DNA from 2 places in the Paenibacillus sp. B-A-8 genome. Region 1 is predicted to be linked to the other one. Evidence: predicted binding sites of a transcription regulator. Region 1 holds the regulator's gene; the other holds the start of a gene.
The links. Region 1 encodes Rex, which represses fermentation and respiration genes when NADH is low (regulators of the CRP and FNR family bind a similar motif). Its sites were predicted from a motif close to TTGTGAAATATTTCACAA; they were not measured.
Positions count from the first base shown of each region.

Region 2: a site for Rex is predicted at 4,404-4,421, ahead of ACN6MV_RS30920 (cytochrome ubiquinol oxidase subunit I). Genes of this name have one in related genera too.

Region 1 covers NZ_CP183882.1:4,650,000-4,660,648, forward strand. The annotation lists gene ACN6MV_RS20870 (3-hydroxyacyl-CoA dehydrogenase family protein) at 1-671, opposite strand, end outside; gene ACN6MV_RS20875 (AAA family ATPase) at 805-2,307, opposite strand; gene ACN6MV_RS20880 (hypothetical protein) at 2,300-2,842, opposite strand; gene ACN6MV_RS20885 (DUF5590 domain-containing protein) at 3,257-3,775, opposite strand; gene ACN6MV_RS20890 (amidohydrolase) at 3,942-5,243, opposite strand; gene ACN6MV_RS20895 (redox-sensing transcriptional repressor Rex) at 5,233-5,883, opposite strand; gene dinG (ATP-dependent DNA helicase DinG) at 6,017-8,878, opposite strand; gene ACN6MV_RS20905 (hypothetical protein) at 9,015-9,656, opposite strand; gene panD (aspartate 1-decarboxylase) at 9,768-10,151, opposite strand; gene panC (pantoate--beta-alanine ligase) at 10,144-10,649, opposite strand, start outside.
Region 2 covers NZ_CP183882.1:6,856,838-6,863,234, reverse strand. The annotation lists gene yycI (two-component system regulatory protein YycI) at 1-646, shown strand, start outside; gene ACN6MV_RS30945 (MBL fold metallo-hydrolase) at 661-1,470, shown strand; gene ACN6MV_RS30940 (hypothetical protein) at 1,436-1,645, opposite strand; gene ACN6MV_RS30935 (S1C family serine protease) at 2,123-3,367, shown strand; gene ACN6MV_RS30930 (cold-shock protein) at 3,787-3,987, shown strand; gene ACN6MV_RS30925 (cold-shock protein) at 4,081-4,311, shown strand; gene ACN6MV_RS30920 (cytochrome ubiquinol oxidase subunit I) at 4,535-5,929, shown strand; gene cydB (cytochrome d ubiquinol oxidase subunit II) at 5,926-6,397, shown strand, end outside.

The sequences.
Region 1 (10,649 bases):
TGATAACCGATACGCATAGCATCGTCAATATCCTGTGCGGAGGCAACGCCCTCTTGCAACACATGCATAGCTTCATTGATAAACAAGCAAATGAGGCGTGATGTTACAAATCCTGGGGATTCATAAATCATTACACCTTTTTTCTCAACAATCTCATCAACAAAGGATTTTGTGTCTTCAAAAGTAGCATCTGAAGTTTTCAGACCGCGTACGATTTCAACAAGATCCACTTTAGCAACAGGATATATGAAATGCATTCCGATCACGCGTTCCGGATACATTGTAGAACTTGCAAGTTCAGTCAAGCTAAGTGTTGACGTATTGCTGGCAAGAATAATGTGATTTGGACATACTTGATCCAATTGATTTAGAATCTTTTTCTTTTCTTCCAAATCCTCAACAATGGTTTCGATGACCATATCACAAGAGCTGAGCTCTGCGAAATGTGTCACTTTTTGAATGCGGCTAAGAATCAGCTTCTTTTCTGCTTGAGTGATCGCCCATTTCTCCAATTGCTTATCTAGACTTGTCTCGATCATTTCGTAAGAGTAGTCCAGTTTTTCTGCGGTTTTCTCCACCAGCAATACATCCAGGCCTTTGGCTGCTAACATTTCAGCAATACCTTGTCCCATTGTGCCACCGCCGATGACACCTATTTTTTTGAAATTCATAAAAAAGTCTCCATCCTTTCAGGTATCTATACTTTTGTATTGTACCTTGTCTGTCGCAAAAATTTATAAAGCCCGACATATAATGATATCTTAGCATGCCTGAAAAGTAAAAAAAAATAACCAGCATAAAAATTTATGCTGGTAAAAGGACGCTGTCACGAAATTGACATCGAAATTGCTCTCCAGAGAGTACTTCTTCCTTCATTAAAATGTCAAGAGAGTAATCAAATACATTTCGTTGCTTTTCAAGGTGCTCACGAGTGCGCGTCATCAGTTCATCCAATATCTTACTATTTTCCTTCATAAGCTCTTCAGTGGTAACCATTTCCAGCTTAGCAATCCCCAGCGAAGTTAATCCTGACTTCATCATCGTTTCCACAATATTCAGCGCCTGATCGAAATCAGCGCGTGAACCTGTGCTTCGTCCGCCATAATACATTTCTTCAGCCGCCGCTCCACCAAGTGCAATCATAATCTGATCTTCCAAATAATCTTTGGTGTACAAATACTGCTCTTGCTGAGGATTGTGCCGTACATATCCAAGGGCTTGCCCACGCGGAGTCAGTGTAACCTGACTAACGCTTCCTGGACGAAGGAGCTCTGCCATGATGGCATGTCCCAATTCATGAATAGCGACCCTCTTTTTCTCTTCGTGATTGGTTTCTCGATCCGTTTTTTCACCCATCATTACCTTGTCAATCGCCATCGACAGATGCCGTTGCTCAACTTCCGTCAAGTCCTCACGCATCATATAAATCGCAGCCTCATTCATGACACTTTCCAGCTGAGCACCGGAGAAGCCATAGGCTTCTTCAGCAATTTTGTCGAGGCTTACTTCTGGATGAAGAGGTTTATTCTTCGCATGCAATTCGAGAATCGATTTACGGCCCTTCTTGTCAGGCATGTCCACTTGAATATGACGGTCGAACCGTCCAGGACGTAGCAATGCCGAATCAAGCATCTCTTTCCGGTTTGTTGCAGCTACCAGCAGAATTCGCGGTGTTTCGTTATTATAAATACCGTCCATCTCAGTCAACAGCTGATTCAAGGTTTGATCATATTCACGCTGCTGCCCGCCTTCACGTTTACCGCCAATTACGTCAATTTCATCAATGAAAATAATGGCACTCTGCTTGTTCTCCTTAACAGCGCGGCTACGGGCATCCTTGAACAAATCACGAATCCGGCCGGCCCCGACACCCACATACATTTCAACAAATTCACTACCTGATGCAGCTACGAATACAGAGTTTGTATAATGTGCAGCCGCTCTGGCCATAAGGGTCTTACCTGTTCCTGGAGGACCAGTGAGCAGAATCCCTTTTAAGGGACGAATCCCAAATTTGCTGATTTCCTCATGACGGATCAAAAAATCGAGTGCTTCACGAAGCTCTTGCTTCGCATTGTCTTGCCCGCCAATTTCTTCAAAAGTTAGCTTTGAAGGTCCTTCCTTCTTGCGTTTTTTCCCAGCACCAGCATTCACCGTAAGCCCGCCGCGCAAATGAGCAATTATAAGAAGTGCAGTAAGCATTCCAGCTGCTATAACAATTGGGAATATATTTATACCTAAAAAAGCCATGAAAATAAACAGTACAGGAATAAATCCGAGTAAAATTTCTTTAAGATACTTAGGCATTATTCCATACCCCCAAGGTCGCAGGTTTTCGCGGCAAAATAATAAATTTACTTTCTTTTCCATTGCTTAAACTAACATACACATTGTTGTCGTCGATTTCAGTAGATGCTATCACATCTTTATATTCCGAATGTTGCTCTTTTAATCTATCAAGTTCAGTAGGTATAAGAGTATATTTACGGCTCTCCATCGCTTCAGCTACAGAGAACAACGCTTTATCCCAGTAATCATCTAATAATTCATTTGAATTTTGATCCACATCGAGTTTAAGTTTACGTCCTTCAATCACTGACTTTCCTTCTTTGGATACATACGATACTAGATCACGTAAATTCGTGCCCGGCTGCAAATCAAGTTTCAAAGTGACCTCATCGCGGTTAATACTAATATGTGAATTATTTACTCCCTCATAACCGGATACAATCTTTTGGAGCGGTTCCTGTAAAGCAAACTGACGATATAAAAAGAATCCTCCGAACAATAGAGTAGCCGACAGTAGAGACGTTATCAGTACAGGTACAAGACGTAATTTCAAGAAACGTCCTCCTCTCAAAGATGACAAAATGTAAACAGAATGATCAATAAATCAAAGCTGTTAAGCGCTCATCAGAGCCTAACGTTCTCTTAATACTGTTCTAATTACAAACAGTAGTATATCACATGTGTATATACGAAAATGAAAAAAAGTGTGAAGATATTTAAAATTTTATTTTTTATTTTTTTCCAATTCATTAAATATATTAATTTATTTCAACGAAAAAAAAGAGCCGTTACTTGTCGTTAACAGGCTTATTTCCACATGTGTTTTTTAAATAGAATATATAAAAACTACCTACTTAGTATATCACAAATAGTACATTACGAGTATATCAAAATAATCCATCATATTAACGAAAACAAGCGAACCATAAATGGTCCGCTTGTTTCTAGTATAGTACTTTTGTTTATTTTAGCGGCTGGGTAAACTATATCCTTCACCCATTCGAGCTCCATCTGAGAACCGATAAAATTGATAATAATACCGACCGCTTTGTTTATAAAAAAGCTGCCATGCATACTCTCCGTTATATACCCCCGGCAACAACCGCTCGATACTAATGTCCGGAAGATCAGCTTTAATTATGCTGCGTATTTTCGCTTCAGAGGTCCCTTTACTCAGTTCCTCAGCATATACTGCGTCGTTGCCTTCTGCAAACTTCCCGTCTACAGTAAAGCGTACCCATACCATCAACTCGGTCCCGGATTGATTCTTCCCTGTTAAGACCCAGTACACTGCATTTTCATCCCACACGGATTTCTGTGCTTTAGTTACCTCTGTCAGACCAGCGCTGGTTTTGGCGATATCCTTAGCAATATCTCGCTCGTTCCATTGATCTTTCATAATATAGGCATAGAACTGGATAAGTCCAAACAGAAGGAGCAGAATCAGAACTGACCCCAGGAGGATCCATTTTTTCCTTTTCTTCAAGGTACAGCTCCCTTTCTAGTAATATATCTTTTTTGATTATATAACACACCCGTGTGTTTATCCAAAGTTTCATATTCATTCATATAAATTCTTATATTTACAGAAAAGGCCGTAACTTTTGCAAACGCAGAAAGTCACAGCCTTTCAGTTAATTTATGATCTTAGACTAGCGCTTGAGCAGCCCCTCAAAGGATTCTTGCGCCTTACGACGGATAGCTTCCTCATCTAACGTTACACATTGTCCATGTTTTACAACCTGTTTACCATTCACCCATACATGCTCAACATCCTTGGCACTGGCAGAGTATACAGCATGAGACAGCAAATCTGTGTGCGGTAGTAAATGCGGCTGGTCTATATCAATCGCGATAAAGTCAGCTTTCATGCCTACAGCGAGCCTGCCCACATCATTTAAAAAGATAGACTTCGCGCCATACTCTGTAGCCATACTCAGAGCTTCCGGAGCCGGTACAGCCGTAGGATCACCACTTACACCTTTATGGATAAGTGCTGCAAGACGCATCTCTTCAAACATATCCAAGTTATTATTACTTGCCGCGCCATCTGTACCCAACGACACCTTCACACCGGCCTTTAGAAGATCCGTAACACGAGCAACTCCACTAGCCAGTTTTAGATTACTTCCCGGGTTATGAGATACACCTACATTATGACGAGCCAGAATCTCGATCTCTTCATCATTCAAATGAACGCCATGAGCAACAATAGACGGACGTGTGAACATTCCAAGCTTCTCTAAATGAGCTACAGGCCGCAGGCCGTAATCCACTACATTCTGCTCCACTTCGCGTTTCGTTTCGGACATATGGGTATGCATCGGTAAATCCAAATCATGCGCCGCCTGTACAAACTTAACAAAGAAATCCGGCGGGCAAGTATATGGAGCGTGTGGCGAGATCATCGTTGTAATTCTACCGTCAGCCTTTCCATGCCAGTTCCGTGCAAAAGAAATCGCTTCCGCAAGCTTGTGATTCTGTACTTCCTCTGGACAAAGACCGATCACGCCTCTCATCAATACAGAACGGATACCTGACAATTCGACCACCTCAGCTACTCGATCCATATGATCATACATATCCAGGAAGGTTGTAGTGCCACCTTTCAGCATTTCCAGAACAGACAAGGAGGTTCCCCAGTACACATCTTCTCCGGTGAATTTCTCTTCCATCGGCCACATTTTTTCCTGAAGCCATACTTGAAGCGCTAAATCATCTCCATAACCACGAAGCAATGACATTGCGGCATGGCCGTGTGTGTTTACCAGACCAGGCATAAACAACAGACGACTGCCATCAACAACTTGCACACCTTCTTCCATCAAAGGCTCTTCTTTTCCTATGTAAGTGATCAAATCATCTTCAATAGTCATATATCCACTAAGAACAGGCTCATCCGTTCCCGGAATAAGAAAACGCCCGCCTTTGATAATCGTTTTACTACTCTTCATTTCCGCTTTCTTCCTTTCCGTCTTTCAAATAATAAGCAAGACTTTGCAAATCCGTTGTAAAATCGGCTGCATGAACCCGGATATTCGGTGGTGTTTTTAGAATCACTGGTGCAAAATTCAAAATCGCCTCAATGCCAGATTCAATAAGAATATCTGCTACATTCTGCGCTTCTGAGTCAGGTACAGTAATAATCCCAATTCGAATGCCTTGCTCACGAACTGTCTGACCTAGCTCCTCCATGGGTTGAACCGTAAGAGAGTTGATTTTCCGCCCTACCTTAGGTGCATAAGAGTCAAATATAGCGGTAATCTTCATAGTATCCTTCAGATAAGCATTATAATTAGATAACGCATGTCCAAGGTTACCGGCACCTACTAATGCCACATTCAGCTGTTGGTCCAGCTTCAAAATATGACGGATTTTCTCAATAAGATAAGTTACGTCATACCCGATACCTTTTCTACCGAAGTCTCCAAAATACGCTAAATCTTTACGGATTTGAGCGGGATTCAGATCAAGTTTTTGTCCTAACTCTTGCGAGGAAACGGTTAATATTTCACGTTTCTGAAGATCATTCAAGAAACGTAAGTATACAGGAAGTCTGCGAACAACGGCTTCTGATATTTTATCCGATTTCATAATTTACCTCCTAATTTAAGTACTATTCTGTTTGAATCCTATTAAAATTTCTGTACCTCGTCTCAATGAAGAGCGGTATTCTCTTATACCGCCCTTCATTGTGGAGTGATTAATTAAACAGAAGATGTCCTTCTTAAGAAACGCCTCCGTCTTCCAACCACTCTGCTATACGAGGAACCATTTGATCCGTAAGCATATGTTCCATTTTCGGGCCAGGCAACGAATAAAGGAAATACTTCCCATAATGAGATTCGATAACCCTAGTGTCATACACTATAACAATACCCCGATCCTGCGCTGTCCGTACCAGTCTTCCAAATCCTTGCTTGAAGCGGATAACTGCCTGAGGCACCGACAATTTCATAAACGGATTCTTCTTCTGGGCTTGTAATAACTCAGACTTCGCTTCGGCTAGAGGGTGATTAGGCGGTTGAAATGGAAGCCTCACGATGGCCAGGCATGTCAATGCCTCACCCGGAATATCTACTCCCTCCCAGAAGCTGCTAGTTCCAAGCAGAACTGAAGCAGCACTGTCCTGAAAGCGTCGAATCAGCTTACTGCGGCTTCCACCTTCCACGCCTTGACCTAGCACCATAATTTCTTGTGAGGCTAGAGCCTCTTTCAAAGGATCGTAAACTTGGCGCAGCATCTTGTAAGAAGTAAACAGAACAAGCATCCGTCCGCGTGTCGTAATTGCCGCTTCTGCTAGTGACTGTACGAGCGTATCGACAAATCGGGCATCGCCCACACTGCCCTTCACACTAGGGAAATCCCGTGGAATTACTAATAGTGCCTGCTCCCGATACTTAAAGGGAGATGGAAGGAGAGATGTCATTAGACGCCCCTCTTCCGCAGCTTCATTAAGTCCGAGATTATCAATCATAAACTGGAACGATTTATCGACAGAAAGCGTCGCCGAGGTTAACACAATACTTTTCTTTTTGTCGAAGAACAGCTCTTTAAGCTGGGTACTAACATCAACAGGGACGGCATATAGCTGTAGCGATTTGCTGCGATAATTTCCATTCGCCTCCAGCCAATATACTACATTCTCGTCGTTTAATCCCATAAAAAACCGTACTTGCTCACGTATAGAAGCTAAATCCTTAAATAAGCCGCTAATATCGGTTACTAAACTATCTGAAGAAGATTGACCTTCTTGATCACGCATCTCATTAAGCATTTTATCACCCTTACGGATAATTTCGCTTAATGTCAGATTCATAGTATTCTCCAAAGCAACCAATTCATCCCAATCTTTCGGTTTACGGGTAGGAAGTAACCGCATGACTAGCTGTCCAGCTTCTCCCGCCGCTGCATCGCTACGTTCCGGCAAGAGGCTAAATAGCTTGTCACTAAGTAGATCCCAGGTTTCTTTTACAGTAAGCAGATCTGGATAGATTCTATCGATAACTCCGCTCCATTCAGAAGCTTCCTCACTGCCTGATGACTGAAGCATTTGACGAAGCGTTGGGAGTTGGCCGTTACGACTATCCTTGTATAATCGGGATAGCGTGTGAGCCACCGTGAAATGCTTCATATGCATACCTAAATGCTTGCCAGCCACGTCCTCCAGATGGTGGGCCTCATCAATAACAAGATGTTCATAAGCCGGGAGTAGCTGGTGCCCAGCCTTAACATCTGCGAAAAGCTTAGAGTGGTTCGTAATAACCACGTCAGCAATACCTGCTTCATGTTTTGCCCGATGGTAATAACACTTGCGGAACCAAGGACAGGAGCGACCGAGACAAGAATCGGTATCGCTTGCTACCGTCTCCCAGAAATCTCCGCCACGACCGCTTAAATTGAGCTCTTCGTCATCCCCTGATTCACTTTGTGTCAGCCAAACGATCATCTGAGCCGCAGTAAGTGCATCTTCTCTTGGACTTATAAAGTCTTTTTTATTAATTTTATGTTCAAACTTACGAAGACACAAATAATGCCCTCTACCTTTAAAAATCGCAGCTTTAAATGGAAACGGAACTACCTGCGTTAACAAAGGAATATCACGCTCACGCAATTGATCCTGCAGATTAATGGTATGAGTGCTGACCATAACTTTCTCATTAGTACGAACACTTTGGTATATGGCAGGCAACAAATAACCAAGCGATTTGCCGGTTCCTGTCCCTGCTTCGATCAATAGATGTTTGTCTTCGGCAAGTGCCGTAATCACCTCATTGATCATAATATCCTGAGCTTCTCGGCTTTCATACTGTGGCAAAGTGTCCTTAAGCCGTTTAGTTACTTCATCCATATAATCTGTAAATGATAAATTCTGTAGCGGATTCTCAGCATGCTCGTCACGAGGTGGAGCTAGTTCATTCCAATCCCCTACTGCAAGCGCTAATTGACGATAGAAAGTCAGATCACCTTCGGGTTGAAGCGTCTCCGCTTCCCGCTCACGCAGCAGACCATCAAAATACCAACCTAAATCACTATCCTCTTCGGTAAACAGCTCACATAGTCGCTGGATGGTGAGTAACGGCAAACTATAAAGCTCCTCCAGACATTTCAACAGCACAAGAGCTGTCGCCAGTGCATCACTATCTGCCTGATGCGGACGATCATGTGTCACTCCAAAATGTGCACTAACTGACCCTAGTTGATAGGATGTTAGGGAAGGAAAGCAGATTTTTAGAAAATCAATCGTATCTAAAATCCGCCCTTGAAATGGTAAATACCCACATCTGTCTAAAGCATTTTGCAAAAAATGGAAGTCAAATGCGACATTATGCCCTACAAGCACAACATCATCCAAGAGTGGAACAAGCTCCATCATCATCTCATCCAGCTCAGGCGCATCCTTTACATCATCGTCGGTAATCCCCGTCAGACCAGTTATAAAAGGAGGTATCGGCGTTCCGGGCTTGACGTAGGAACCATATACCCGGGAGATGGACCGGTCTTCTTCTATAATTGCAAGGCCAACCTGGATAATTTCACCCACGGATTGGGTTCCCGTTGTTTCAAAATCAAGCACGGCAAATTTCATTATAATTCTATTCCCTTTCAATTGAGACTCTTAATCAGCATAACAGAAGTTGCGAAAAAAGGCGATGCACACCACTGGTTCAGGGGATGCATCGCTTGAATGAAAATGCGGAATAATAAACCGTAAACGTAATAATTTACAATAATGAAACAAGCTGATTTCCGAAATGAAGCTTTCCTCCACGGCGGCGGCAAACCTCCAAATTAACCGTTGGTTCAGGAAGTGCAGGGTCAAGCTGCAACGAGAGGCCAAACAGCTCCTGCGCTTCATTGAAGCGTTCCTGTGAAGCCCGGATGCAGCCTAAAGCATTATAAACCATTGCTTTCAGCTTGGTTTCTCGTATCAAACCGAGCATATGGTTCAAATGACTCCACGCTGCTTCCCCATCCCCTTCCTGAAGGTAAGAGATGGCTAAATATAAGCGAGCAGCCAAACTATCCGGATATTGCGCAATAACTTCCTTAAACTGCTCAATACATTTTCCATACATCAGCAGCTTATAATACCCCTGGCCTCTAACAAAAGTATCCATGCAGAGCTCGGGTGCTTCCTGCTCTGGCATGTCCTCTACAGCCACAGTCGTAAAATCTACACTTTCACGAAAGTGACTTAGCTTCTCTGCAAAGGCCAGCCATTCATCCATTACTTTATCGCTTAGTCGGTGCAGCATATTATAATTGCATAAAAGCTCATTCCGGCGGGCACCCTCCGCTGTAGGGTAATCTGTAACGATCTCCTGAAGCACCTTGTTCATTTCAGCAAACAAATGTTGAAACATGGGCTATCCCCCTTTACTGAAGATGAAATCAGTTCAGCTTGCCTGACTTCATTTTCTGCGAGAACGGGGTCTTTCATCCCTGCCATTCATTACATGGCGTAAGTCCATTATTTAAGCGATTGTAGCATGCAATTCATGATCAGCCAGCTTGACGGGTCTGTTGTTCTCATCCACGAATACCACTGCTGGCTTATGCGACTCCAGTTCTTCCGAAGACAACATCGCATATGAAATAATAATTACTGTGTCTCCTGGTTGAACAAGACGGGCGGCTGCACCATTCAGACAGATCACACCACTTCCGCGAGGTCCAGGAATAACATACGTTTCTAACCGTGAACCATTATTGTTATCCACGATCTGTACTTTTTCATTTTCAAGAATATCTGCCGCTTCCATTAAGTTCTCATCAATGGTAATACTACCCACATAATTCAAGTTCGCTTCTGTCACCGTAGCGCGGTGAATTTTGGATTTCATCATATGTCTAAACAAGAGCGGCAACCTCCTTTGGAATAAATACATTATTGTCAATTAAGCGTGTTCTGCCAAACTTTACAGCAAGCGCTATAATAATTTCCCCTTCTACATCCGTTATTAAAGCTTCGTGGTCTAAACTTTCCAGATTAGGGAATGTCAGTATTTCCGCATAATCAATGACCGCCAAAGGAGAGCTGGAAATAACCGATGTCAACAATTCCCGCACTTCAGCAACGGTTCTTACTTTTCCTTCTTCAATGGACTGACGTGCTTCACGTAAGGAACGAGATAGCACTAATGCCTGACTACGTTCCTCAGAAGATAAGAATACGTTTCGTGAGCTAAGCGCAAGTCCATCCCCTTCACGAATGATAGGGCAAGGTACAATTTCAACATTCATATTCAAATCGGATACCATTCGGCGGAGCACTGCTACTTGCTGGGCATCCTTTAGTCCAAAGAAAGCATAATCAGGCTGCACGATATTAAATAGTTTATTCACAACCGTAGTTA
Region 2 (6,397 bases), 2.2 Mb from region 1:
GGTTAGTGCTAATCTCGATTTCACTTCCCTATCTGAAGAAACCCAAGCGGTGATGGAGCAAAAAGGGATTCGTGTGTTGTGTCCGATTCCTGCGTCTACCCCGCAGCTTCCTAATATAACTTATCGATATTCTGCTGAAGAGCAGAATGAGCCACCTATTAAATTAGATGTTCCTATAGATAGTAAGCTGATCTATTCTTCATTCTCTGACCTTAGCAAGGCGCTTGAGAGTCAAATTCCCGACATCGCCAATTATCGCTTCGATTCACAAGAAAGTGAAGTTGGGAAATTTGTTCTTCACCCGCTAGTTCAGAATCAGTGGTCGTTATTCCGAGTTAGACTAGAGTTGATTAATAGTGATCAGAAGATTGTAGCTTACCGCTCGCCGAAGATTGAAATTGGGGCAAGCAGTAGTGATAAGGAACAGAAGGTACTGCCGGCATCACAAGCGCTTAGTAGTTTGATTGAAAAATATTTTCCGGCAGACTCCGTAGTGAAGGAGATTGAACTTGGTTATTATGGTGAGCTGTTCAACTCCGAAAGTCAGGTAGCGTCGCCGATGTGGCGGTTCATGCTGGAGAACGGCAATGCCTATTATGTGGATGCTATTAGTGCGGACATCATCAGTCCGAAGACAACAGATTAGAAGGAGTAAGGAAAATGGGGATTTCATTTACAGTACTGTCCAGTGGTTCTACCGGAAATGTTACGGTGGTACGGAACGGGGAGACAACACTTATGATTGACGCAGGTCTGAGTGCCAAGCGGATCGATGAGCTGTTAGCCATGCGCGAGTTAACGGGTAATGATATAGACGGGATTCTAGTTACGCACGAGCATTCCGATCATATCAAGGGACTCGGGGCAATGGCCCGTAAATACGATCTTCCGATTTATGCAAACACCAATACCTGGGGTGCTATAGAGAAAGGCATTGGCAAAATACCGGACTATAACCGAATCATTATGGAGTCGGGGCAGCATAGGGATTTTGGCAGTCTGCGAGTAGAGTCGTTTGCGATTTCTCATGATGCGGCGGAACCGGTTGGTTACAATTTTTATGATGGAAAAGAGAAGCTGTGTGTAGCTACGGACCTTGGGTATGTTAGCGACAAGGTGAGAGATGCGATTTCAGATGCAGACGTATTGGTGCTGGAAGCGAATCATGATATTGAAATGCTGAGGATGGGACGTTATCCGTGGAATACGAAACGACGTATACTTGGCGATATGGGTCACCTTTCTAATGAAGCAGCCGGAGCAGCACTTAGTGAAATTCTCACAGGACGGACCAAGCGTACCTATTTAGCGCATTTAAGCCGGGATCATAATATGATGGATTTGGCTAAAATGTCGGTACGTTGCGCAATGGAGGATCGGGGTTGTTTCTTCAAGGATAGTGAGTTTAAGCTTTGTGATACGTATTATGATCAACCTACGCCATGGGATAAATTGAGCCAGTTATCATAAGCTGATCAAGCTCGGCGGTTTTTTGTTCTAATTCTTGGCGGGAGATCAGGCCTTTATCGATCATTAATTCGATCATAGCACTGAAGGCAAGGGTCATATGATAGTGTTCATCCTTTAAATCACCAAGTTTACCGATAAACTCAACCAGATCCATACTTGTAGAAAAAGAATTCATAATTATACCTCCTTATATAGTAAAAACAAAATTGGAGTTGTAAAAAATTCGCAGACCTTTTACCTCAGGAAAATCACGAATTGAGGGTTGCCTGTGATACAATTGTAGACATAATGAGCAAAACCTAAATTTAAGGAACATTTCTATTATTGTAGTCTTTTAAGATGCAAAATATTCCTAATAGAGAAGATATATTGAAAGATTCTAATATTCTTTCGATTAACTGAAACTATTGTGGGGTTAATGGATAAAGTGAAACCTTTTAGTGATTGTGAGAGTCTAAAAGTATGCAGTAATATGTGCTGAAATATAAGAACATAAGTGTTTTGCACCTAAGGTTCTTGTATGTCTTGTAATTCTCGCACAAATGCGTTTCGTTCTATTAAGGACGGCACAGGCGTTTATGCTTGGGATGTGATTGCTAGGTTCAAGTTTTAGAGACTGTGGACGCTTGGCAATAGAAGGGGGAGATTTTCGGTGGGATTGTTTGATGACGATTTCTATTCAACTAAAGTATCACGGTCCAGAGGGGATGAAGCATCAAAGGGATCATTTGCAAACCGCAAGCATTCTGTGCGAAGATCGCGCAAGGGCTTATCCACTTGGCAAATATCCGCCGTCTGCTCCTTAATCAGTGCTGTGGTGGCAGTGTTCTTATTCAGTGTGCTTACTGGACAAATGAGTCATGAAACTGCCCCGAAGTCGGTAGCAACAACTGGGGAGGTTACTCCAAGTAGTGATCCGTTTGACCGTATCATTCAAGCCGCTGCTACGGTTCGTCCTGCAGTAGTTAGTATTATCAATCATAAGGAAGATAATAAAGAATTGAACATTCTGGATGAGTCAGCATTAGGCTCTGGAGTGATTTATAAAAAGGTGGATAATAAAGCATTTATTATTACTAATAACCATGTTATCGAAGACTCCGGCAATCTTGAGGTCGTAACAGTAGATGGTGAGACACGTAAAGCTACACTTGTTGGTACGGATAAAGTGAGTGATATCGCAGTTCTTTCTATTGATGCTAAGGGTATCAATACGATCGCACAGCTAGGAGATTCCTCCAAGCTTCGCCTAGGTGAAACAGTCATTGCCATTGGTAACCCTTTAGGACTTGGAGACACATTGACCTCAGGGATTGTCAGCTATACTGAACGGAAGGTTCCTGTATCCTTAAATCAGGACGGCGTATATGACTGGGAGCAAGAGGTCATTCAGACCGATGCGGCGATTAATGAAGGTAATAGCGGCGGAGCACTTGTGGATCTGGATGGTAAAGTCATCGGTATTAACACGATGAAAATCTCCGATGCAGGTGTAGAGGGTCTAGGGTTTGCAATTCCAGCTAACCATGTGATAGATACCGCAAATGAACTGGCTGAAAAAGGGCGTATTGCCCGGTCCTACTTAGGTGTATATTCCGTAGATTTAAATAATCCTTACGTTCCTCTTGCAGAGGATCAACGGAAGGAACTGAACCTACCGAATAATGTTAAGGATGGGGTAGTCGTTCTGGATGCTGTTGGACCTGCAAAGGAAGCCGGAATACAATTTAATGATGTAATTACAAAATTTAATGATGAGCCTATTACATCCACACTCTCCCTTCGCAAGTATTTATATAATCAAACGAAGATTGGCGAGGATCTGAAGATCACCTATTACCGAAATGGGAAGGTCAATCAGACGACAGTTAAACTTCTTGAAAAACCAGAGGAATAATATACCGAAAGTCGGCATATAATGATATAGCAGTAATGACAAGTAGAACGGACTACCCCTTCAGTTGTGAAGGTAGACCTTCCTGAAATAGCGATACTTTGTATCGCTATCGGGGATCTGTTTCTTCTAAAGATTTGATAAATATGGCAATTATAAGCTGATTTAATGAATTTTGGGCTGACTGGCAACCCTTACATTGGAAGGTAATACTTATTAGGGTAGAACCGGATAAATCCGGATGCCAGCTTGCCTTTGCTAATCAGGTGTGGTAATATGATATCAATCATACATTTAGTCCCTAATTTTCGCATTGAAAAGGGCTGTTATATTTGGTAATACAACCTTTTTCAATGTGTGAATTTTTTCTTTGTTTGAAGATAAAAAGAACATATTAATTTAAATTTGTGGAGGTAACACACATGCAAACAGGTACAGTTAAATGGTTCAACGCAGAAAAAGGATTCGGATTTATCGAAGTTGAAGGCGGAAGCGACGTATTCGTTCACTTCAGCGCAATCACTGGCGACGGCTTCAAAACTTTGGACGAAGGCCAACGCGTTGAATTCAACGTTGTTCAAGGCAACCGTGGACCACAAGCCGAAAACGTTGTAAAACTGTAATAATAGAAGAAACCGTCCCAGCTTTTTGAAAGTTGGGACGGTCTTTTTATATCTAGTTAGTCACTATTGACTTACAGGATGGGAGGAACGGCAATGAACTACCGGAAGAAACCTTTGGAAGAAATACCGGAAGAAAATACCGCGATTTGGGCGTGTACCAATGATGGATGCAACGGATGGATGAGGGATAATTTCGCATTTGAACATGCGCCTTCTTGCCGTCTATGTGACTCTCCAATGGTTCGCAGCACGAAGATGCTACCACAATTGCTTAATTCGAATGGCGATCTCAAATCGCTGAAGAAGGGTATTTCCATTACCTAACCAATGCCTTTATGAGTCAAGCTTGTTATAGAGCAGTGAACAACTTCAAGACGGTTAAACCGTCTTATTTTTTTTGCTTTTTTTATGGTAAATTGTGATTTTTGTCACAAATCATTTGAATTTTACCGTTAAATACACCCCTTTGTGTGACATTAATCACAAAAAGACGTTTAAATTTTTGACACAATATAATTAACGAAAAGGGGAGAAGGAAGGGAAAAATATGGATACAGTAATGCTGTCGCGTATACAATTTGCGTCGACGACAATATTCCACTATTTCTTTGTACCGGTATCAATCGGACTAGCGCTCTTGATTGCCATTATGGAGACCATGTACGTTAGAAAAGGCAATGAAGAGTACAAAAGAATGGCGCAGTTCTGGGGAAAGCTGTTCCTCATCAATTTTGCAGTAGGGGTAGTTACAGGGATTTTGCAGGAATTTCAGTTCGGGATGAACTGGTCTGATTATTCACGTTTTGTGGGTGATGTCTTCGGGGCTCCGCTTGCAGTAGAAGCATTGGCAGCCTTTTTTCTGGAGTCTACGTTTATTGGAATCTGGATATTTGGCTGGGACAAAGTGTCCAAGAGAGTGCACTTGGCCTCTATCTGGCTGGTAGCATTCGGTACGATGTTATCTGCTTTCTGGATCCTGGCAGCGAACTCCTTTATGCAGCATCCAGTAGGATTTGCGATTAATAATGGTCGTGCAGAAATGAATGATTTCTTCGCACTTATTACGAACGGACAATTGTTGGTTGAATTCCCGCACACGGTTCTTGCTGCGTATGCAACAGGTGCCTTCCTAGTAACGGGTATTAGTGCGTACAAGATATTGAAGAAACAAGATGTCTCTTTCTTTAAGAAATCTTTTCAAATTGCAGCTATCGTAGGTATTATTTCTTCTATTGGTGTTGCCGTGGCAGGCCATGCGCAAGCACAGTATTTGGTTGAGACTCAACCTATGAAGATGGCGGCTTCCGAAGGACTATGGGGTAAGAGTGGTGACCCAGCACCTTGGACCGTATGGGCAAATATCGATCCTGAGAAGCAAGAAAGTACTGGAGAATTTCAAATTCCGTATATGCTGAGCTTCCTTTCATACAGTAAATTTTCCGGTGAAGTTAAAGGTATGCTTGAACTGCAAGCTGAGTATGAGCAAACCTATGGCCCCGGTGACTATATTCCACCTGTACGTACGACATTCTGGAGTTTCCGGATCATGGTTCTAGCAGGAACGTTAATGATTGTACTGGGTATGTACGCTATGTATTTGATGTGGCGCAAAAAAATGGACCGTCCAAACACCTGGTTTATGCGGTTTATGTTATGGGGATTACTGCTTCCTCCAATCGCGAATACAGCGGGTTGGGTCATGACCGAATTCGGGCGTCAGCCATGGACGGTATTCGGACTGATGACCACGGAAGACAGTGTGTCGCCTAATATTACGAGCGGTCAGGTTCTATTCTCTGTTATTTCTTTTACAACGATTTACGCAATTCTCGGATTAGTACTGATTGGTTTGTTTATCAAAGTAATTAAAAAAGGTCCTTATGCGATGGATAACGATCACGGGGATTCGCATGATCCATATAATGAGGAGGGCGCCCAATGATATCTCTTAATGAATTGTGGTTTGTGCTGATTGCAGTTCTGTTTATAGGGTTCTTCTTTCTGGAGGGTTTTGATTTCGGCGTAGGGATGGAAACACAGATTCTCGCTAAAAATGATACAGAGCGCCGGGTACTGATTAACTCTATCGGACCTTTCTGGGATGCTAATGAGGTATGGCTACTAACGGGTGCGGGCGCAATGTTTGCGGCTTTTCCGGAATGGTATGCAACGTTGTTTAGCGGATTCTATATTCCTTTTGTCTTTGCTTTATTAGCTTTGATTGCGCGTGGTGTCGCTTTTGAGTTCAGAGGTAAACGAGATTCTGTAGCTTGGAAAAGAACTTGGGATGCTTGTATCTTTATTGGCAGCTTCCTCCCACCGTTCCTCCTTGCAGTAGTGTTCGCCAGCTTTATTAAAGGTTTGCCTATTGATGGCGATATGCAAATGTACGCAGGTTTCACAGATATCG